DNA from 4 places in the Staphylococcus sp. Marseille-Q1834 genome. Region 2 is predicted to be linked to each of the others. Evidence: riboswitches for the same ligand, from Rfam matches in the RefSeq annotation. Region 2 holds a riboswitch; each other region holds the start of a gene.
The links. A riboswitch is a leader RNA that binds a small molecule or an ion and turns the genes downstream of it on or off. The one in region 2 is predicted to bind S-adenosylmethionine.

Region 1 (5,523 bases), 400 kb from region 2:
TACACAATCCCAACTGCAGAAGTTCCATTAACAAACTTCTACAGAGACGAAATCATCCAACCAGGCGTGTTACCTGAAAGATTCACTGCTCAAACTGCATGTTTCCGTAGTGAAGCGGGTTCAGCTGGTAGAGATACAAGAGGTTTAATCCGTTTACACCAATTCGACAAAGTTGAAATGGTTCGTTTCGAACAACCAGAAAATTCTTGGGATTCTTTAGAAGATATGACTCAAAATGCTGAAGCTATCTTAGAAGAATTAGGTTTACCATACCGTCGTGTTATCTTATGTACTGGAGATATCGGTTTCAGTGCAAGTAAAACTTACGACTTAGAAGTTTGGTTACCAAGTTACAACGACTATAAAGAAATCAGCTCTTGCTCAAACTGTACTGATTTCCAAGCGCGTCGTGCAAACATCCGCTTCAAACGTGACGCTTCTGCTAAACCAGAATTAGCACACACATTAAATGGTAGTGGTCTTGCAGTTGGTCGTACATTCGCAGCTATCGTTGAAAACTATCAAAACGAAGACGGTTCAATTACAATCCCAGAAGCATTAGTACCATTCATGGGTGGTAAAACTGAAATCCGTCCAGTAAATGACTAATCTAAAATTTAAATAGAGGTTTATTAAGAAAAGTGGCTGGGACATAATAAAATGTCTCAGCCTACTTTAGCATTTTGGCAGTAGCTGACTGATTTGAAAATGCAATCAAATCTAGTCATCCTTGCCAGGGCGGGACAACGAAATTATTTTAATTTCTGTCCCGCTCCTTTTTACATCTACAAACTGCTTTTTCTTGCTAAAGTAGCGCAGTAAAATATATCAAATAAGACCACTCTTATAGAGGTAACTCTACTTTGATTCTCTAAAATTCTGACATTTTAAAATGTCTTAATATCAACGTTTTAACACATCTTTCAGTCTAACTTCACACAACCCTACGTCTAAGACTATTGCTACTATTCAGGGCGTGTATTAGACTAAGTTTAATTACTTATAGATTCATTTTTTCTTTAATACAAAATTTAAACAAAGGGGGTACTTAGATGACGTCACATGTGACATTTAAACAAGGGGTTAAAGAATGTATTCCTACATTATTAGGATATATCGGAATTGGATTGTCATTTGGAATCGTGACGGCTTCCCAACATTTTAGTGTTTTAGAAATTCTGTTGCTATGCTTACTCGTTTACGCAGGCGCAGCACAATTTATTATTTGCGCACTTGTAATTACAGGTACACCTATGTCTGCAATTGTCTTAACGACATTAATTGTAAATTCACGTTTCTTTCTCTTATCAATGACACTCGCACCAAACTACAAAGATTACGGCTTTTGGAATCGTTTAGCCATGTCTTCCATTCTTACTGATGAAACATTTGGTGTAGCCATTACGCCTCACTTAAAAGGGGAAAAGATTAACGATCGCTGGTTACACGGTCTAAATCTCACAGCCTATACGTTTTGGGCACTCGCAAGCATAGCAGGTGCCGTATTCGGTAAATACATTTCTAACCCAGAAATGTTTGGGCTAGACTTCGCCATCACGGCCATGTTCATTTTCCTGGCAATGGCACAATTTGAAACTATTAGAGGCTCAAAGATTAAAATATATCTCGTATTAATCGCATGTGTCATTGTGATGATGCTCATTTTAAGCTGGTTCATGCCATCATACGTGGCTATCCTTATCGCATCCATCTTTGCAGCAACACTAGGGGTGGTGATGGACCGATGACAACATCTTGGCATATGTTTATCCTAATCGTCTTATGTGGACTCGTAACCATAATTATTCGAATCCTACCATTCTTGATGATTTCACGAATACAACTCTCAGAAACCGTCATTAAATGGTTATCATTCATCCCAATCACATTGTTCACAGCACTCATCCTAGACGGTATCATCGTGCAACAAGAAGGCGTTCAAGGTTACACACTTAACATCCCGTATATCATCGTAACCATTCCAACCGTCATCATTGCACTCGTTACACGCAGTCTGACTATAACTATACTCGTCGGCATCGCACTTATTGCCGGGATACGTTTCTTCTTTTAAAAGGCAGTCCCAAATAGCTGACGATTGAAGTTATACCGACAATCAGATAAAATAAATTCAAACTAAAGTTAACGTGTAAATAAATAAAATAACATGAAACCTTATTATGAGAAGCAGAGGGACTTGGCCCAAAGAAGCTTCAGCAACCGGCAACTTCACGTACGGTGCTAAAACCAACGAGACACTACTCGAATGATAAGTATTAAAGCACAACCGCTTCTTACTTCTTCTAACAAGAGTAGGAAGCGGTTTTTATTTTAAAGGAGGTAATCGCATGACAAATTATACCGTAGATACTTTGAACCTAGGATCTTTTACGACAGAATCAGGAGAAACCATTGAGAATTTGCAGTTACGATACGAACATGTAGGCTATTCAGGTCAACCACTTGTCGTGGTTTGTCATGCCCTTACAGGTAATCATTTAACCTATGGCACAGATGAACATCCAGGATGGTGGCGTGAAATCATTGATGGTGGCTACATGCCCATCTATGATTACCAATTTCTTACATTTAACGTAATTGGTAGCCCATTCGGTTCAAGTTCGCCATTAACGGACCCACATTTTCCAAAGCAATTAACCCTAAGAGATATAGTTAAAGCTATTGAAAAGGGCATTCAGGCACTCGGCTTCGATAGAATTAATATCTTAATCGGGGGCAGTCTTGGTGGTATGCAAGCGATGGAATTGCTCTATAACAACCAATTTCAAATAGATAAAGCAGTCATCTTAGCTGCTACGGACAAAACATCGTCATATAGTCGTGCCTTTAATGAAATTGCACGTGAAGCCATTCAGTTAGGTGGCAAAGAAGGTTTGAGTATCGCACGCCAACTTGGCTTTCTTACTTATCGCTCCTCTAAAAGTTACGATCAACGTTTTACGCCAGATGAGGTGGTTACTTATCAACGCTACCAAGGCGACAAATTTAAAGAAAGCTACGATTTAACATGTTATTTAACTATGTTAAATGTATTAGATAGTCATAATTTAGATCGAGGTCGTGATGATGTAGATGAAGTGTTGCAGTCTTTAGATACGAAAGTCTTAACAATGGGCTTTACAGACGATTTACTCTATCCAGATGATCAAGTAAGAGCAGTAGGGGAGCGGTTTAAATATCATCGTCACTTCTTTGTGCCAGATAATGTCGGCCATGATGGTTTCCTATTAAACTTTAATGACTGGGCGCCAAAACTCTATCATTTCTTAAAGGTCACTCATTTCAAACGTAAATAATGGGAAAGACTTCTAATAAGAAGCATTCGCGCTATTTGTTTTAATCTTCCATAGAGGTTAAAATAGAGGTTATAGTCAAAAAAGTATAGGAGTGGCGAATGTGTTTTCAAAAGTACATCCTAAAGCAACCATTCTAGGAACGTTAGCACTTGTGGTTGTTGCTTTAGTAACGTATGTATTACCAGTTCTTGGTTTAATATTATGTCTATTCGCTACCATTCCCGGTGTGATTCTATGGAACAAATCGATACCATCGTTTGGAATTGGAGCTTTAGTAACCGTAATCTTAACCACTTTATTAGGTAATACGTTCGTATTAAGTGCCATGATTTTAGTTTTATTATTTAGTTTCGTAATTGGCCAATTATTAAAAGAACGTGCTTCTAAAGAACGTATCTTATATATAGCCACAGCTTATTTAAGTATATTTACTTTAGTCGCAATGATGTTATTACAAGTATTTAAAAAAATTCCAAGTGCCTCAACACTAATTAAACCATTTAAAGATACAATGCATGAAGCGATTGTAACCGCAGGCGTGGAATCAGATTATAAAACGATTTTAGAAGAAGGCTTCCGACAAATGTCAGTTCAACTTCCAAGTTTTATCATCATTTTAATCTTTATTTTTGTTTTAATTAATCTAATTATTACATTTCCAATTCTTCGTAAATTTAAAGTAGCAACACCTATTTTTAAACCGCTATTTGCTTGGCAAATGAATCGTTCATTACTATGGATATATATGGTTGTATTGCTATGTGTCATGGTGGCAACTGAACCAAGTATTTTCCAAAGTATCGTGTTAAATTTCGAAGTTGTGTTATCATTATTGATGTATATCCAAGGATTGAGCTTGATTCATTTCTTTGGTAAAGCAAGACGTATGCCAGACGGTGTTTCAATATTATTAATGGTCGTGGGGACAATTATAACGCCATTTACACATATTGTTTCATTACTTGGGGTACTTGATTTAGGAATTAATTTAAAACGAATGATTAAAAAATGACTTTAAAAAGCGAATAGAGGTGGAACAATGAACCGTCAATCCACTAAAAAGGCATTAATGATACCTTACATTTTAATGGTACTTACTGCGATAGCACTTGTTGTCGTATGGTTTATTTTTAAGCCATTAGTCGCAACGATTGCGGCTGCAATCTTAGCAGTCATGATTATTATCAGTATCGTCTTAGTAAGACAAGCCTTATTAAAAATGGATAATTATGTGGATAACTTGAGTGGTCATGTGTCGGCAGGAAGTAATAAAGCAATTAAGCGTATGCCGATTGGTTTGGTTGTTCTTGATGAGGACAATCATATTGAATGGATTAACCAATACATGTCTGAACACTTAGAAACAAATGTCATTTCAGAACCAGTTAATGAAGTGTTTCCTAACATTTTAAAGCAACTTGAAAAGGTTCAAGAAATTGAAATCGAACATGGTCAATATCATTATCATGTACGTCATTCTGAAGAAGAGAATTGTTTATACTTCTTCGATATTACTGAACAAGTACATACAAATGAATTGTACGAAGAATCGAAACCAATTATTGCAACGCTTTTCCTAGATAACTACGATGAAATCACGCAAAATATGAACGATACACAACGTTCTGAGATTAACTCAATGGTGACGCGTGTCATTAGTCGTTGGGCTTCTGAGTATAATATCTATTTCAAACGTTATAATTCAGATCAATTTGTTGCTTACTTAAATCAAAAGATTTTAGCTGAAATTGAAGAATCTAACTTTGAAATTCTCAGTCAGTTACGTGAAAAGAGTGTCGGTTACCGCGCTCAATTAACACTAAGTATTGGGGTAGGGGAAGGCACTGAGAACTTAATCGATCTTGGTGAACTATCTCAATCAGGTCTTGATTTAGCATTAGGACGTGGTGGGGACCAAGTCGCTATTAAGAATATGAATGGTAACGTGCGTTTCTACGGCGGTAAGACTGACCCGATGGAAAAACGTACTCGTGTAAGAGCGCGTGTTATCTCTCATGCATTAAAAGATATCTTAACTGAAGGCGATAAAGTGATTATTATGGGGCATAAACGTCCTGACTTAGATGCGATTGGTGCCGCAATTGGTGTTTCTCGTTTCGCACTAATGAATAATTTAGAAGCCTACGTTGTATTAAATGAAGAAGATATCGATCCAACGTTACGTCGTGTGATGGATGAAATCGAT
Region 2 (5,523 bases):
TTCTAAATAATGAGAGCCTAATTATACATATAAAGAAGTTTCGGAGGCTAAGGGAATGAAAAAGAACAAAATATTTGCTGTATTAACAACAAGTGCTTTGTTACTCGCTGCTTGCAGTAATGGAGATAATTCTTCTGATAGTGGGCAAAAAGGGGACAGCCAAAAGAATGAACAATCATCTAGCAATAGTCAAAGTGACAAGTTGAAAAAGAATAATGAGAAGAATGATAACTCTAACAAAGTGGATTATCCTAAAGATGGCGTTAAAGGTATTTATGTAACTAGTAATTCAACACAAGGTAACAAATTAGATGAGTTAATTAAATTCATTAAAGATTCTAAGTTGAATACAATGGTTATCGACGTGAAAGATGACGAAGGTAACATTACGATGAAATTAAATACTGGCAACAAAAATGTGGATAAAAACACTTTAGATATTGTTGACGGTAAGAAATTATTAAAAAAATTACATGATAACGATATTTATCCAATTGCACGTATCGTAACATTTAAAGATACTAAATTGGCGAACGAACATCCTGAATGGTCATTTAAAAACAGTGATGGTTCAGTATGGACAAATGGTAAAGGCGATAGCTTTATCAATCCATTCATGAAAGAAGTTTGGGATTATGATATCGCAGTAGCTAAAGCGGCTGCTAAAGCAGGATTCCAAGACATCCAATTTGACTATGTTCGTTTCCCAGAAGGATTTGAGAATGAAGCAGATAGTTTAACTTATAATAAGGGTGATTATAAAAATAGTAAGTTAAGCTCTGGAGATCAACGTGTTGATACGATTACTAAATTCTTAGAGCATGCGAATAAAGAATTGAAACCAATGGGTGTAAACGTATCAGCTGACGTATTTGGTTACTCTGCATTAGTTAAAAATGCACCAGGTATTGGTCAAAGTTTCCCTAAAATCTCTAAAAATGTAGATGCAATTTCATCAATGATTTATCCATCTCACTGGAGTAATGGTGATTTCGGTTTACAAGCACCAGATACTGAACCATACACAACAATTAACCGTTACATCCAAAAAGAAAATAACTTATTGGATACACTTGGTAAAGATAAACCAATTTCTCGTCCATGGATTCAAGATTTCACTGCTTCATATTTAGGTAATGGTAATTATATCGATTACGATGCTAAGCAAGTCTCAGACCAAGTACAAGCATTGAAAGATAATGGTGTAAATGAATTCTTATTATGGAACGCTGGTAATGAATACACTGAAGGCGCTAACTATAACCCTGAAAAAGGTAATGCGAAAGATCAAGATCCTGAAGGTGTAGAACAAGAATCAAACGATAATAATAAAGGTTCTGATAATAAAAATAGCCAAGATAACAACAAAGACAAACAAAACAATCAAGATAATCAATAATAATAAAATTACGCCTTTCAACACTATAGGTTGAAAGGCGTAACTTTTTATATTATGACGCTTTTTTATTTCTTCTATTAATCATAAAGGCGCTTCCTAATAAAAGGAATAAGCCACCGAATATTTGACTTGTTGGTTCATGTTGCGCTTCACCTGTTTGAGGTAAAGATTTATCTGAGGCATGCTGCTTTGATTTATGTGCTTTGATTTGTTTTACAGAAGGTACTTCTGAAGAATCTACATTTCCCACATAATACGCGTTGAGCTCGCGTGCACAATCTACTGAAGCGACTTTCGGTGCTTTTTTATGTTGAGGTTCTACTTCAGCTGCTTTAGCTATACCATGTTCTGCATGTGTTTCCTCATCTTGAAGTCTACTAAATTGACTATATTTATCATTTTTATAGTCAACTTCACCATTCTTATAAACTCTGTAAACACCATTACCAGCATTTAATTTATTTTGACTAACGATTTCAAAGTAATCGCCTTTATCTACTGCTTTTTTGAAGTTTTGTAAATTAGGGTTGCCTCCACTGTTTGACATCGCCGTAGTTGCAACTTGTTGGGCATTATCTTGCGTTACAACTTCTGCAGCAGATGCATGTGCTGGATTTGCTACAGATAGCAATACTGTACTTGTTAAAACAGTTGATGCAATTAAAGAGACCTTCTTCACAATGAAAACCCCATTTCATTTATTATCAATTACAGCTTTAGTGTAGCATTGAAATAACAATTGAATAGGGGTTTAAAATAAACAATATTGAATTTTTAATCTAATTTAAAGAAATGATAGTTTGTAAATATTAGTTAATGATAGTAAAGATTTTTTTAAGATTTTCAAATGACTTTTTAGAAGCTCTTTTTTGAAAAGTAAGGAATTGCACAAGCCATTAAAACTGTAAAAATCAAGTGCGCAATCATCCATAATCCATATTCACCCCAACTAAAGTGGAAAAATGAGCGTTGAGCCATAACAATTAATAGGGGATATAATACTGCAAAAACAATCAATAATAAGAAATAACTGATTCTATAAAACGGTTTAGAAATATGATAAATCGCTAAGAAAATAATATAAATGATAAAACCGATGAATACATGAATCAATAATTCAAGAATTAATGGTGTTTTGCTAGGATCTGCAAGAAAATCTATATTAATTAGCAATAAAGTTAAATGAGTCGACTGTACTAATACATCCATAATAAACATGATCAGTAATAATAAAACGCTAATAAGCAATGCACTAAGAAAGTGGTAGCCATACCGTACCATAATCATCCATCCTTCAAATGTGTTTACCAAGCTATTCCCTATGGCAAAGTAAATCACACATTTTAAAAATTTAGAATGTTTAGAAAAATATTGACCTAAATGCTATCCAATGCTAATATGATAACAATTCAATAAGACTTATTAACTCTTATCAAGAGTGGTGGAGGGATGTGCCCTAAGAAGCCCAGCAACCGTCGTTTAACGAAATGGTGCTAATTCACATAAAGTAAACAATACTTTAAGAGATGAGAGAAAGTGTATCGATACTTTCTCTTAAATAATAGAAAGTATTTTTTTATGTCTTCTAACTATTTAAGAGTTGAGGTGTAATTGAATCATTATTAAAAAAGAGGTGTCGATATACATGAAAAAATGGTTAAGTGTGATAAGTATTTTAGTTTTAGTTATTGTATTAGCAGGATGTGGCAAAGATAAAGAGGATAATAAAAAAATCACGGTTGCTGCTTCACCTGCACCACATGGAGATGTGTTGAAGAAAGCAAAAGAACAATTAAAGAAAAAAGGTTATGATTTAGAAGTTAAAGAAGTAAATGATTATAAAGTGCCAAATAAATTATTAGATAAAGGTGATGTAGATGCGAATTTCTTCCAACATGTGCCTTATTTAAAAGCTGAAAGGAAAAGTCATGGATATAAAATAGAAGAATTAGGTAAAGTATTTACAACACCTATGGGTGTATACAGTAAAAAATACAAAAAACTGAAAGATATTCCTGAAGGTTCAACGATTTATGTTTCAAATAACCCAGCGGAAGAAGGACGATTTTTATCATTCTTTGTAGACGAAGGTCTCATTAAGTTGAAAAAAGGTGTCAAAATTGAAGATGCAAAGTTTGAAGATATTGCTGAAAATAAAAAGAATTTAAAATTTAATCATCAGCAAGGTGCTGAATTTTTACCTAAGACATACAAAAATGGCGAAGGAGCAGCAGTGATTATGAATTCTAACTATGCCATCGATAATGGTTTGAAACCATCTAAAGACGCGATTGTTATGGAAGGTAAATCATCTCCGTTTGCTAATATTATTGCTGTACAAGAAGGGCATAAAAAAGATAAAAAGTTCCAAGAATTGTTAAAAGTAATGCAATCGAAAGAAATAAAAGATTATATTAAAAAAGAATATGGAGACGATGTAATTCCATATGATAGCAAATAATTATTTATAGAAATGACTCTCAAAGCTACTGCTTTGTGGGTCATTTTTTGAATGCATTTATTGATTGGTTGTACAATTCTTTCGAGAATTAATGCTAATTATTTATCTATTCGAATATAAATTTACCACAAGAAAGTTTAGTCGAACTTGGTATCTAAGGTCTTGTCTTAAAGAAAGCTGTTGAGTCATTTATATTCATTATCTCCACTCTCTTCAAAACTTTTTATATTTTAAATATTCAGAAAATATTTACAAATCTGATAATTATTAGTAAGATATTGATTACTATTATTAAATGAAGTTTATTGCGAGGGCCAAAACTTTTCAAAAAATAAATGTATAAGGGAAGGCACGTTATGGGAGGATGAGTAATCATGAGTAAGGCAGAGGAATTAATTAAAGAAGACGGACGATATTTTGCAACATCTGGGAGAATAAAATATTACCCGTTAGCGATTGATCATGGATACGGGGCAACATTAGTTGATGTGGATGGGAAAGCGTACATTGATTTACTTTCAAGTGCCAGTTCTCAAAATGTAGGGCATGCACCGAAACGCGTTACTGATGCGATTAAGAAACAGGTAGATAAGTTTATTCATTATACGCCTGCTAACATGTACCATGAACCAGCCGTTAAGTTATCTAAAAAATTGTGTGAGATTGCGCCAGGGGATTATGAGAAGCGTGTCACATTTGGATTAAGCGGCTCAGATGCAAATGATGGAATTATTAAATTTGCACGCGCGTACACAGGACGCCCCTATATCATTAGCTTTACAAATGCGTATCATGGGTCAACGTTTGGCTCACTCTCTATGTCAGCGATTAGTTTGAATATGCGTAAACACTATGGACCATTGCTTAATGGCTTTTACCATATTCCTTTTCCAGATAAATATAGAGGGATGTATGAACAACCTCATGCGAATACCATCGAAGAATACCTTGCGCCACTTAAAGAAATGTTTGCGAAGTATGTGCCGGCTGAAGAAGTGGCTTGTATCGTTGTTGAAACGATTCAAGGTGATGGTGGTTTATTAGAACCGGTAGAAGGTTATTTCGAAGCACTTGAAGCTTTATGTCACGAACATGGTATTTTACTAGTGGTAGACGATATTCAACAAGGTCTTGGTCGTACAGGAACTTGGAGTTCTGTCGATCATTTCAACTTTACACCGGATTTAATTACGTTTGGTAAGTCATTGGCTGGCGGTTTACCAATGTCAGCTATTGTGGGACGCAAAGAAATCATCGAAAGTCTTGAAGCTCCAGCTCACTTGTTTACAACCGGTGCAAATCCGGTAAGTTGCGAAGCGGCTTTAGCTACAATAGGGATGATTGAAGAAGATGATTTACTAACTGCTGCTTCTGAAAAGGGACACCACGTACGTCAGCGCATGAATCAATGGGTAGAGAAATATCATTACGTAGGCGATGAACGAGGCATTGGTTTATCGATTGGCATCGACATTGTGTCAGATAAACAAGCGAAGACAAGAGCCTCTGAAGAAGCATTGAAAATCTGCAATTACTGTTTTGACCATGGTGTCGTGATTATCGCAGTAGCAGGGAATGTACTACGTTTCCAACCGCCATTAGTTATTACGTACGAACAACTTGACCATGCTTTAGATGTAATTGAAGCAGCACTACAAGCATT
Region 3 (5,523 bases), on a different contig from region 2:
TGGTGATTATTAAACCATTTAGAGTAGGTGGGTTTGATAAAGCACAACAATTAATTCAAACTTTACATCAACACCAAGTTAAAGTGGTAGTTGGCGGAATGTACGAGTATGGTTTGAGCCGTTACTTTACAGCCTTACTAGCAAACGAAGGAGATTATCCAGGAGATATTACACCAAATGGCTATTATTTTGATAAAGATTTTACGCAAGGTACAGGGAAATTAAAAGAGGGATTGATTCATTTTAATCCCCCAATCGTTAATAAAACACAATTAATACCTTATGAGTGATGATCGTTGTTATCTTTTTTCAAAGGGACAGGGTCAAAACCACCTTTATGAAGTGGATGACATTTTAAAATACGACGCACACCCATATATCCACCTTTAAAGGCGCCATAGACTTCAATTGCTTCTCTAGTATATTCTGAACAAGTAGGATAGAAGCGACAAGTTGGTGGCGTCATAGGTGAAATATAGCGTTGATATATATGAATAATGCCTAAAAAGAATTTTTTAAACATAGGAACCCTCCAGCATTGATTGATTATTAAACAGTTTAACACATTCAAAGGAGTAGTGAGGAACGTGGAGTTTGTAGATAAAGATAATAGACGTGTCACAATGCAGTTTAAAACCAATAATGATGAACCGAATGGTAATCACGTTTTAGCTATTCCCATTTTCAGAAAACAGCTATTATTTACGCAACATAAACAAAGAGGTATTGAATTTCCTGGTGGTAAAGTTGAACAAGGAGAATCTAGTCAACAAGCGATTGAGAGGGAGTTGTTCGAAGAAACAGGTGCAATTGCTGATGATATAAATTATATTGCTCAATATCAAGTGCATACTAATGATGGCTCTAAGTTTGCTAAAGATGTTTATGTCATTGATGTCAAAGAGATTCAAAATAAAAATGACTACTTAGAAACTAAGGGTCCAGAGCTATTTAAGCGTATTGATGATATTTCTGAAGCGTATCAAAGTTATTTAATTCAAGATGACGCTATTCTCAAATGTTTGGAGAGGGTGATTGAGCTTGGGTATTATAGCTACTAAAAAAATGCCGATTGAATCACACACGCACCGTTTTGAAGAGATAACGTATGAGGTTAATCATCTTAAAGTCAAAGCCTTACAAATGACGCCTTACAATGAGCATGTAGAACGTATAGTGATATATCTACGTGGAGGCAAGGGGCAAGTTGGACGTGTACGTGCTGCGAGATTGATGCAGTTTGCGAATTTAAATACATTAGTTGTAGGACCATATTATAGAGGAAGTAATGGTAGTGAAGGTCGAGATGAATTTTGTCGTGCAGATTTAAACGACGTGACAGAACTCGTGCACATTTTAAAAAAGAAATATCCAAAGGCTTATGTACATATGATTGGATTCTCAAGAGGGGGACTTCAAGGGTTGCTAACTTTCCAAGATTATCCAGTTGATAGTTATATTGCATGGGGTGGCGTCTCTGATGTGCGATTAATGTATGAAGAACGAGTAGATTTGCGTGGCATGTTGAGACGGATGGTTGGTCATCCGAAGAAAGATAAAGACGAGTATGAGAAACGTGATGCACTCAAATCAATTGATAGTACGAGCCCACCAATATTGATTGTACATGGAGGCAAAGATTGGCAGGTTGGCATTCATCAAGGTTATTACTTGGAAGAACAGTTGCAGAAAAAGGAGGCTCTGTACGATACATTCTATCAATTAGAAGAAGGTCATGTGCCACGCCCTAAAGCAATGAAAGAAGCGTTGAATTATATTCATGATTGGATGAAAAAAATTGAAGAACAAAAAGAAAATGCCCAGTCTCACTGATACATCATCAAGATGTCAGTGGAGTGGGCATTTTCCTATTTAATAATTATTTATTGAATCCGCCAGTTTCAGCAATTTCTTTAACTTCCGGACCGAATTTTTTGAAGTTATCTTCAAAGCGTTTAATTAAATCATCAGCTTGAGCACGATATTTATCTGAATCGCTCCATGCGTTGATTGGATTTAAGATTGTTTTAGGTACGTCTTCCATTTCAGTAGGAATGCTTAAGCCGAATTTTTCATCTTTAATGAATTCAGCATTTTTTAATTTACCAGTAATAGCTTGGTCAACCATGTAGCGTGTATAGTGTAAGCTAATACGACGTCCTACACCGTATTTACCGCCAGTCCATCCTGTGTTTACTAAATAAACATCTACATCATGCTCATCGATTAATTTACCTAATAAATTAGCATATTTAATAGGGTTTAATGGTAAGAATGGTGCACCGAAGCATGTTGAGAATGATGGTTCAGGTTCTGTTACACCGCGTTCTGTACCAGCTAGTTTAGAAGTGAAACCACTTAAGAAATGATACATTGCTTGTGATTTAGATAATTTAGCAATTGGAGGAAGTACTCCGAATGCATCTGCAGTTAAGAAGATAATCGTATTAGGATGTGCTGCTTTTGAAGGTAACACAATATTATCGATATGGTGAATAGGGTAAGCTGCACGTGTATTTTCAGTATTAGTGTTATCGTCGAAATCTACACGACCGCGTTCATCAACTACAGTATTTTCTAGAATTGTACCATATTCAATAGCATTGAAGATTTGAGGTTCTTTTTCTTTTGAAAGGTTAATTGCTTTAGCATAGCATCCACCTTCAATATTGAAGACACCATTTTTATTCCAACCATGTTCATCATCACCGATTAATTTACGGTCAGGTGCAGCAGATAACGTTGTTTTACCAGTTCCTGATAAACCGAAGAATAAAGCTACATCGCCTTTGTCACCTACGTTTGCAGAGCAGTGCATACTCATAATGTCTTGCATTGGTAATAAGTAGTTCATTACTGAGAAGATTCCTTTTTTCATTTCCCCAGCGTATTCAGTACCACCGATTAAAATTGTTTTATGTTTGAATGAAATAATAACAAATGTTTCTGACTTAGTGCCATCTACTTCTGGATCTGCTTTGAAATGAGGTGCTGAAACAATTGTGAAGTTTGGCTTAATATTTTTAGCTTCTTCAACTGATTCAGGTCTAATAAACATGTTTTGTGCAAATAGGTTATGCCATGCTAATTCATTGATAACCGTTAGTTTAAGTTGAGTATCTTTGTCGCTTCCAGCATAGCCGTTGAAAACGTAAAGTTCATCTTTTTTTTCAAGATAGTCTAAAACTTTATTATAGAGATTTAAGAAGGTTTCTTCATCAATAGGTTGGTTAATATCTCCCCAGTGGATATTATCTTTATAAGAAGGTTCAGTTACGATGAATTTATCTTTAGGAGAACGTCCAGTATATTTACCTGTACTTGCATTGATTGCTCCTAGTTCAGTTAATTCGCCCTCGTTATTATCTAAAATCTTGTTGTAAAGTTGTGTAGTAGAAAGTTGAAACAGTGAGCTTTCTTTCTCTAACAAATGTTTAATTTTAGGTGTTTCGCTGTATGTATCTACTGACATACCCAATCCCTCCAGCATCAATTTATTGAAATATTTCGTGTAAGCCTTTACATTAAATTAGTATAACATATTGCCTTATTTATTCCACCTGGAAAAGACAAAAACTTTTAAAAATCGAAATTGACATTGATGAGGGGATTCGGTAGTATAGTTAGTAACGGATTCTCTTATCCTGAGTGGTGGAGGGACATGGACCCAATGAAACCCAGCAACCTCTTTTTAACAAAAGAAAGGTGCCAAACCGTTTGCAGACATATATGGTCTGAACGATAAGAGCGAATGGACGTTTAAGAGCCTTCTCTCTATCTTTTATAGTGAAGAGGGCTCTTTTATTTTGAGCTCACAATTTGAAAGAGAATTTTCGTAAATTTAAATAATAAAAGGAGCAAAACATGACTTATAATAAACGTTTATTTACTTCAGAATCAGTGACTGAAGGCCACCCTGATAAGATCGCTGACCAAGTTTCTGATGCCATTTTAGACGAAATCTTAAAAGATGATCCAAATGCACGTGTCGCTTGTGAAACGACAGTGACAACAGGTATGGCTTTAATTGCAGGAGAAATTTCAACTTCTACATATGTAGATATCCCTAAAGTTGTACGCGAAACAATTAAAAATATTGGTTATACACGCGCAAAATATGGTTATGATTATCAAACAATGGCAGTATTAACTGCAATTGATGAACAATCTCCAGACATTGCACAAGGTGTAGATAAAGCATTAGAGTACCGTGAAGATATTTCAGAAGAAGAAATTGAAGCAACTGGTGCAGGAGACCAAGGTTTAATGTTTGGTTACGCTACAAATGAAACTGAAACATATATGCCTTTACCAATCTTCTTATCTCATCAACTTGCTAAACGTCTATCAGATGTACGTAAGGATGGTATTTTAGATTACTTACGTCCTGACGGTAAAGTTCAAGTAACTGTAGAATATGATGAAGATGACAAACCTAAACGTATCGATACAATCGTTGTATCATCTCAACATGCTGATGATATTGAATTAGAACAAATTCAAAGTGATATTAAAGAACATGTCATTTATCCTACGGTACCAGAAGGCTTAATTGATGACGAAACTAAATTCTTTATTAATCCAACAGGTCGTTTCGTAATCGGTGGACCTCAAGGTGACGCTGGTTTAACAGGACGTAAAATTATCGTAGATACGTACGGTGGTTATGCGCGTCATGGTGGCGGTTGCTTTAGTGGTAAGGACCCAACTAAAGTAGACCGTTCAGCAGCATATGCAGCAAGATATGTAGCTAAAAATATTGTCGCAGCTGAGTTAGCTGATCAATGTGAAGTTCAATTAGCTTACGCAATTGGTGTAGCTGAACCAGTTTCGATTTCTATTGATACATTTAATACTGGTAAAGTATCAGAAGCACAATTAGTTGAAGCGGTTAGAGCACACTTTGACTTAAGACCAGCGGGCATTATTAAAATGTTAGACTTAAAACAACCAATTTATAAACAAACAGCAGCTTATGGTCACTTTGGACGTACTGATGTCCTATTACCATGGGAGAAATTAGACAAAGTTAATGTCTTAAAAGATGCTGTACAAGCATAATTACCTCTATACAAAATTTGATGTTTTATATCGAAATTATTAATCATTTCTATTATAATTAGGACTATTGATAGTAAAGAAGTAAGCTTGTCGATAAAGTAATTTTAAGTATAATGACTGAAAGAAATTGTCTACAGTCTGAAGGAGCGTTGTTTTAATGAATTCATTTGGACCAATAGAAATTGGTTTAATTGCAGCAATTGTTGTAGCAATCATTTGTTTAATATTATTCTTAGTTACCTTGAAAAGTAAAAATAATATCAAACAGAATACGAAAGAAGAATACAGTCTTAAAGAAAAGCAAATGCTTGAGTCGCATGAAGAGGCTTTAGAAAAAGAGCGTATCGAAAACAAGAAACAAGTTACTCGACAAAAAGAAGATTTCGATGCCACAATTAGCGGAAAAAATCGTGAAATTGATGCTTTAAAACTTTTCTCTAAAAATACAAGTGAATATGTAAC
Region 4 (5,523 bases), 950 kb from region 2:
CTTAATGTTACTATTATATGAAAAAGGTATTGGCACATGTTGGAAAACACCAACTTACATCTTTGAACCTAAAGTGCGTAAAGTATTAGGTATTAAAGATGATGAAGCGATTGCTGGTTTACTTTATTTAACAGATTTAGAAGTAGTACCACCAAAAGCACAACGTAAAAGTAAAAACTTAATTTCTGAGTATTAGAATAAAAAATGACGGCTGAGACAAATCAATGTCTTAGCCGTCTTAATTAATTTGGCAATAGATGACTAAATTAAAAATGTATTTTCTGTTCTAACCCTTACTTGTTAAATGTTTCTTCTAAGAATGATTCAACTTGTTCTGGTGATTTCGCATTAGCTGAATGTAAGTGTGCAAGTTTATTGCCATTTTCAAATACTAATAAACTTGGGATGCCCATTACTTCATTATCAGCAGCTACATCTTCAAGTTCATCACGATTGACTGTAAACCATTCATATTGGTTATATTTCTCGACGATTGGATCAATCCACATGTCCATTGCTTTACAATCAGGACACCAACCTGCTTCGAATTTCACGATAACGGGTTGGTCACTTTGGATTGTAGATTTAAATTCGTCTGTTGTTTGAATGCTTTTCATTTATATACGCTCCTTTTAATTAAATGCTAATTATATTATAACGAAATATTTATTTTAATCGAAAAATTAAGCTTAAAAAATATAGAGCGTTTACATAAGTTTTCTGATATATTTAGGTTAAATCAAAATAGGAGGTTACATCTGAATGATTAAATTTTATCAATATTCAAATTGTACGACTTGTAAAAAAGCAGCTAAATTTTTAGAGACACATGGCGTAAGTTACGAGCCGATTGATATTGTGCAACATACACCAACAAAAAAAGAATTTGAAGATATCATCGAAAAAACAGGTGTAGAAATTAATAAATTATTTAATACGCATGGAGCTAAATACAGAGAATTAGGCTTAAAAGATAAATTGAAAGATTTAGCTGATGACGAAAAATTAGAACTATTAGCTTCAGATGGAATGTTAGTTAAACGTCCATTAGCGATTTCAGGTGACAAAATAACTTTAGGATTTAAGGAAGATCAATATAAAGAAACTTGGCTATAACCCTTTTATGAAGTGATAATTTTTCATATTAGTTAAAATAGTTTAATTTTACAAATATTAATTCAATAAATTGTATCAACTTTTAATATTAATAGTTGAATGAAAAGTAACGGTATGGCATCATTAAATTGTAATTAATTTTAGGAGGGGATTTTCGTGGCAGTACCGAGCGAATTAAAATATTCTAAAGAACATGAATGGGTTAAAGTTGAAGGCAATACAGTAACAATTGGTATTACTGAATACGCACAAGGCGAATTAGGTGATATCGTATTCGTTGAATTACCAGACGTTGACGATGAAATCAACGAAGGGGATACTTTTGGTAGCGTAGAATCAGTTAAAACTGTTTCTGAATTATATGCACCAGTATCTGGTAAAATTGTTGAAACTAACGAAGAATTAGAAGATAGCCCTGAGTTCGTAAACGAATCACCATACGAAAAAGCATGGATGGTTAAAGTTGAACTTAGCGATGAAAGTCAATTAGACGAGTTATTAAGTGCTGATCAATATTCTGAAATGATTGGTGAATAATTAACAGGGAACTCCTTGATTTCGTATCATGGAGTTTTTTATTTTATAAAAATTAATTTACTCAAATATTAATACAATAACCCGCACTTAAAATACATATATGTAAGGGTAAGTATATACACGTTAAAATTAAATAATGATAGTTAGTGAGCCTTTCAAAAATAAATCATTCTAAATGTTAAGTCTTAGTAAAATAAGTTTAGAATTTGATTATTCTGTGAAGAAGTTAATGATTGTTTATTATCGACTTAGAAGGTGGATGAGCATGGCAATTTTAAATAAAGTTATTATTGTTGAAGGTAAATCTGATAAGAAGAGAGTACAACAAGTCATCGCTGAACCTGTCAATATTATCTGTACGCATGGTACAATGAGTATCGACAAGATAGATGATATGATCGAATCATTATATGATAAGCAAGTGTATGTACTTGCAGATTCAGATGACGAGGGTGAGAAAATTAGAAAGTGGTTCAAACGATATCTGAGCGAAAGTGAGCACATTTATGTTGATAAAACGTACTGTGAAGTCGCGCGATGTCCTAAAAACTATCTTGCTAATGTTTTGAGCAGATACGGTTTTACTGTTCGAAAGGAGAAGCGTCTCATACCTAATTTAACGACTGAAAGGTTAGTATTAATGAATGAGTAGTACAACAAAAGTAGAAGATATTAGAGAAAACTTCAAAGAAAATAAACATCTTATATTTGGGTATACGCCCATGTGTGGCACATGTAAAATTTCTGAGCGCATGCTAGACATCGCAAATGAGATTTTAAAATTGCCTATTAAAAAGATAGATTTAAATTTTCATCCAGAATTTAGCGAAGAAAATAAAATTATGTCCGTGCCTGTGTTAATGATTATGAGTAAGGATAAGGAACTAGATAGAATCTACGCATTTCAATCTGTACCTTATTTGTTAGAAAAATTAAAATAATGATTGACGAATTTATAGTGCAATGATAGGATATAAATTAATTAAATAGTGCGAAAACTCTTATCAAGAGAGGTGGAGGGATGTGCCCTATGAAGCCCGGCAACCGTCTAGACAATAGAAATGGTGCCAATTCACATAAAGTTTAACACTTTAGAAGATGAGAGAAAGATATTTCAATGCTTTCTCAACTTAACTAAAGTGGGAAAGCATTTTTTAATTACATAAAGTTTTAAGGAGGCACTTAACGTGATTGAATTAAATCAAGTAGTTAAACGCTATCACACAAAGAATAAAGATGTTCTAGCAGTTGATCACGTTGACTTAAAAATAGAATCAGGCTCAATTTTTGGAGTGATTGGATTCTCTGGTGCTGGTAAAAGTACGTTAATTAGAATGTTCAATAATCTAGAGGAACCTACATCAGGGGACATTATTATAGATGGCGACAATATTAACAAACTTTCAAAAGCAGAGTTAAGAAAAAAACGTCAAAAAGTAAGTATGGTATTCCAACATTTTAATCTATTGTGGTCACGAACTGTTTTAAAAAATATTATGTTTCCGCTTGAAATTGCTGGCGTCTCTAAAGAGAAAGCTAAGCAAAAAGCTTTGGAACTTGTTGAGCTTGTAGGCTTAAAAGGTAGAGAAAATGCTTATCCTTCAGAATTATCTGGTGGACAAAAGCAAAGAGTAGGTATCGCACGTGCATTGGCAAATGATCCAGACGTGTTATTGTGCGACGAAGCAACAAGTGCACTTGACCCACAAACTACCGATGAAATTTTAGATTTACTATTAAAAATAAAAGAGAGTCAAAATCTTACGATTGTTATCATCACTCATGAAATGCAAGTAATCAGACGTATTTGTGATGAAGTAGCTGTTATGGAAAATGGACGTGTCATTGAAAAAGGTAGAGTAAGTGAAGTCTTTGAAAATCCTCAACACGAAGTGACAAAACGCTTTGTCAAAGATGATTTAGATGATGACTTTGAAGAGTCAATTAAACATTTAGAACCATTAGATTCAGATGCTTACATTGTGAGACTTAATTTCAATGGCAACAACACTACTGAACCTATCGTGTCTTACATAACTAAAAATTTGAATATTGATATTAATATTCTTGAAGCAAATATTAAAAATACACGTGATGGTTCAATTGGATTTTTAGTTATCCATATTCCACATATTACGCATGAGGCTTTTGAAGAATTTAAAAATGATTTACATAAGCGATATGTCAATGTGGAGGTGATTAAGCATGAATAAATCATATGGTGATATTCTTCATGAAATGGTTACAATGCCTAATGTACAATGGCCAGATGTATGGCAAGCGATTTATGAAACGTTATATATGACTATCGTTTCAACAATCTTCGCGTTTATTCTAGGCTTAATCTTAGGTGTATTACTCTTCCTTTCAGCTAGAAGCAATTCTACTGGGGCAAAAATATTTTATAGCATAGTTTCATTTATTGTTAACTTATTCCGAGCAATTCCATTTATTATCTTAATCTTGTTATTAATTCCATTTACAAGTGTTCTTTTAGGAACAATAAGTGGTCCTACTGGTGCATTACCAGCCTTAATTATTGGTGCAGCACCATTCTACGCAAGATTAGTAGAAATTGCATTTAAGGAAATTGACAAAGGTGTCATCGAAGCGGCTCAATCAATGGGAGCAAACACATGGACAATTATTTGGAAAGTATTACTTCCAGAATCAATGCCAGCACTTGTATCAGGTATTACTGTTACAGCGATTGCTTTAGTTGGTTCAACTGCAATTGCCGGTGTTATTGGTGCAGGCGGTTTAGGTAACTTAGCTTACTTAACTGGTTTCACACGTAGCCAAAATGATGTCATTTTAGTTTCAACAGTCTTCATTTTAATTATTGTATTTATAATTCAATTCATTGGGGATTGGATTGCAAATAAAATTGATAAACGATAAGGGAAAAGAGGTTTGATTTAATGAAAAAACTTTTAAGTTTATTTTTAGTACTTACACTTACTGTTGTATTAGCCGCATGTGGAAATGGCGGAGGGGACAAAGATAAAAAAATCGTAGTTGGTGCTTCACCAGCTCCTCACGCTGAAATCTTAGAAAAAGCAAAACCTTTACTTAAAAAGAAAGGCTATGACTTAGAAATTAAAACAATTAACGACTACACTACACCAAACAAATTATTAGATAAAGGTGAATTAGACGCTAACTATTTCCAACACGTACCTTACTTAAAAACTGAAAGTAAAGAAAAAGGATACAAAATTGAAGATGCTGGTAAAGTTCACTTAGAACCAATGGCTGTATATTCTAAAAAATATAAAAGCTTAAAAGACCTTCCAAAAGGTGCTACAGTATACGTTTCTAACAACCCAGCTGAACAAGGTCGTTTCTTAAAATTCTTCGTTGATGAAGGTTTAATTAAAATCAAAAAAGGTGTTAAAATCGAAGACGCTAAATTCGAAGATATCACTGAAAACAAAAAAGACATTAAATTCAATAACAAACAATCAGCTGAATACTTACCAAAAATTTATCAAAATCAAGATGTAGATGCTGCTATCATCAACTCTAACTATGCAATTGATCAAGGTTTAAACCCTCAAAAAGATTCAATCGTAGTTGAAAAAGCAAACGACAATCCTTATGCTAACTTAATTGCTGTTCAAAAAGGACACAAAGATGATGAAAAAATCAAAGCTTTAGTTGAAGTATTACAGTCTAAAGATATTCGTGATTTCATCAATGATAAATATAAAGGTGCCGTTGTACCTGCTAAATAATATTTGAAATAAGTTAAAGCCCTGTAACCGTTATGGTTCAGGGCTTTTGTTATGTAGAGACTGATGATAATAGTTATTACTTGAATGTTTTTAAAATGTCGAAAGGTATCTATAAAGTAGCGCAACTCCAAAA

Region 1: it holds a riboswitch for S-adenosylmethionine, as region 2 does, so the genes downstream of both, metX (homoserine O-acetyltransferase MetX) here and LIX58_RS06155 (MetQ/NlpA family ABC transporter substrate-binding protein) in region 2, are expected to answer to the same signal.
Region 3: it holds a riboswitch for S-adenosylmethionine, as region 2 does, so the genes downstream of both, metK (methionine adenosyltransferase) here and LIX58_RS06155 (MetQ/NlpA family ABC transporter substrate-binding protein) in region 2, are expected to answer to the same signal.
Region 4: it holds a riboswitch for S-adenosylmethionine, as region 2 does, so the genes downstream of both, LIX58_RS01570 (methionine ABC transporter ATP-binding protein) here and LIX58_RS06155 (MetQ/NlpA family ABC transporter substrate-binding protein) in region 2, are expected to answer to the same signal.

What each region holds. Positions count from the first base shown of each region.
Region 1 is NZ_CAKASN010000001.1:845,184-850,706, forward strand. It holds gene serS (serine--tRNA ligase) at 1-609, shown strand, start outside; gene LIX58_RS04250 (AzlC family ABC transporter permease) at 1,053-1,748, shown strand; gene LIX58_RS04255 (AzlD domain-containing protein) at 1,745-2,074, shown strand; SAM riboswitch class I at 2,173-2,276, shown strand; gene metX (homoserine O-acetyltransferase MetX) at 2,349-3,317, shown strand; gene LIX58_RS04265 (YybS family protein) at 3,403-4,329, shown strand; gene LIX58_RS04270 (DHH family phosphoesterase) at 4,357-5,523, shown strand, end outside.
Region 2 is NZ_CAKASN010000001.1:1,248,374-1,253,896, forward strand. It holds gene LIX58_RS06140 (putative glycoside hydrolase) at 56-1,399, shown strand; gene LIX58_RS06145 (LPXTG cell wall anchor domain-containing protein) at 1,452-2,078, opposite strand; gene LIX58_RS06150 (hypothetical protein) at 2,255-2,680, opposite strand; SAM riboswitch class I at 2,826-2,932, shown strand; gene LIX58_RS06155 (MetQ/NlpA family ABC transporter substrate-binding protein) at 3,045-3,860, shown strand; gene LIX58_RS06160 (aspartate aminotransferase family protein) at 4,235-5,523, shown strand, end outside.
Region 3 is NZ_CAKASN010000002.1:577,413-582,935, reverse strand. It holds gene menC (o-succinylbenzoate synthase) at 1-290, shown strand, start outside; gene yidD (membrane protein insertion efficiency factor YidD) at 281-523, opposite strand; gene ytkD (RNA deprotection pyrophosphohydrolase) at 588-1,061, shown strand; gene LIX58_RS11935 (alpha/beta hydrolase family protein) at 1,066-1,833, shown strand; gene pckA (phosphoenolpyruvate carboxykinase (ATP)) at 1,880-3,472, opposite strand; SAM riboswitch class I at 3,637-3,748, shown strand; gene metK (methionine adenosyltransferase) at 3,865-5,061, shown strand; gene LIX58_RS11920 (NERD domain-containing protein) at 5,219-5,523, shown strand, end outside.
Region 4 is NZ_CAKASN010000001.1:300,284-305,806, reverse strand. It holds gene LIX58_RS01600 (nitroreductase) at 1-196, shown strand, start outside; gene LIX58_RS01595 (thioredoxin family protein) at 294-617, opposite strand; gene LIX58_RS01590 (arsenate reductase family protein) at 763-1,116, shown strand; gene gcvH (glycine cleavage system protein GcvH) at 1,273-1,653, shown strand; gene LIX58_RS01580 (toprim domain-containing protein) at 1,919-2,305, shown strand; gene LIX58_RS01575 (thioredoxin family protein) at 2,298-2,594, shown strand; SAM riboswitch class I at 2,652-2,758, shown strand; gene LIX58_RS01570 (methionine ABC transporter ATP-binding protein) at 2,841-3,866, shown strand; gene LIX58_RS01565 (methionine ABC transporter permease) at 3,859-4,554, shown strand; gene LIX58_RS01560 (MetQ/NlpA family ABC transporter substrate-binding protein) at 4,575-5,390, shown strand.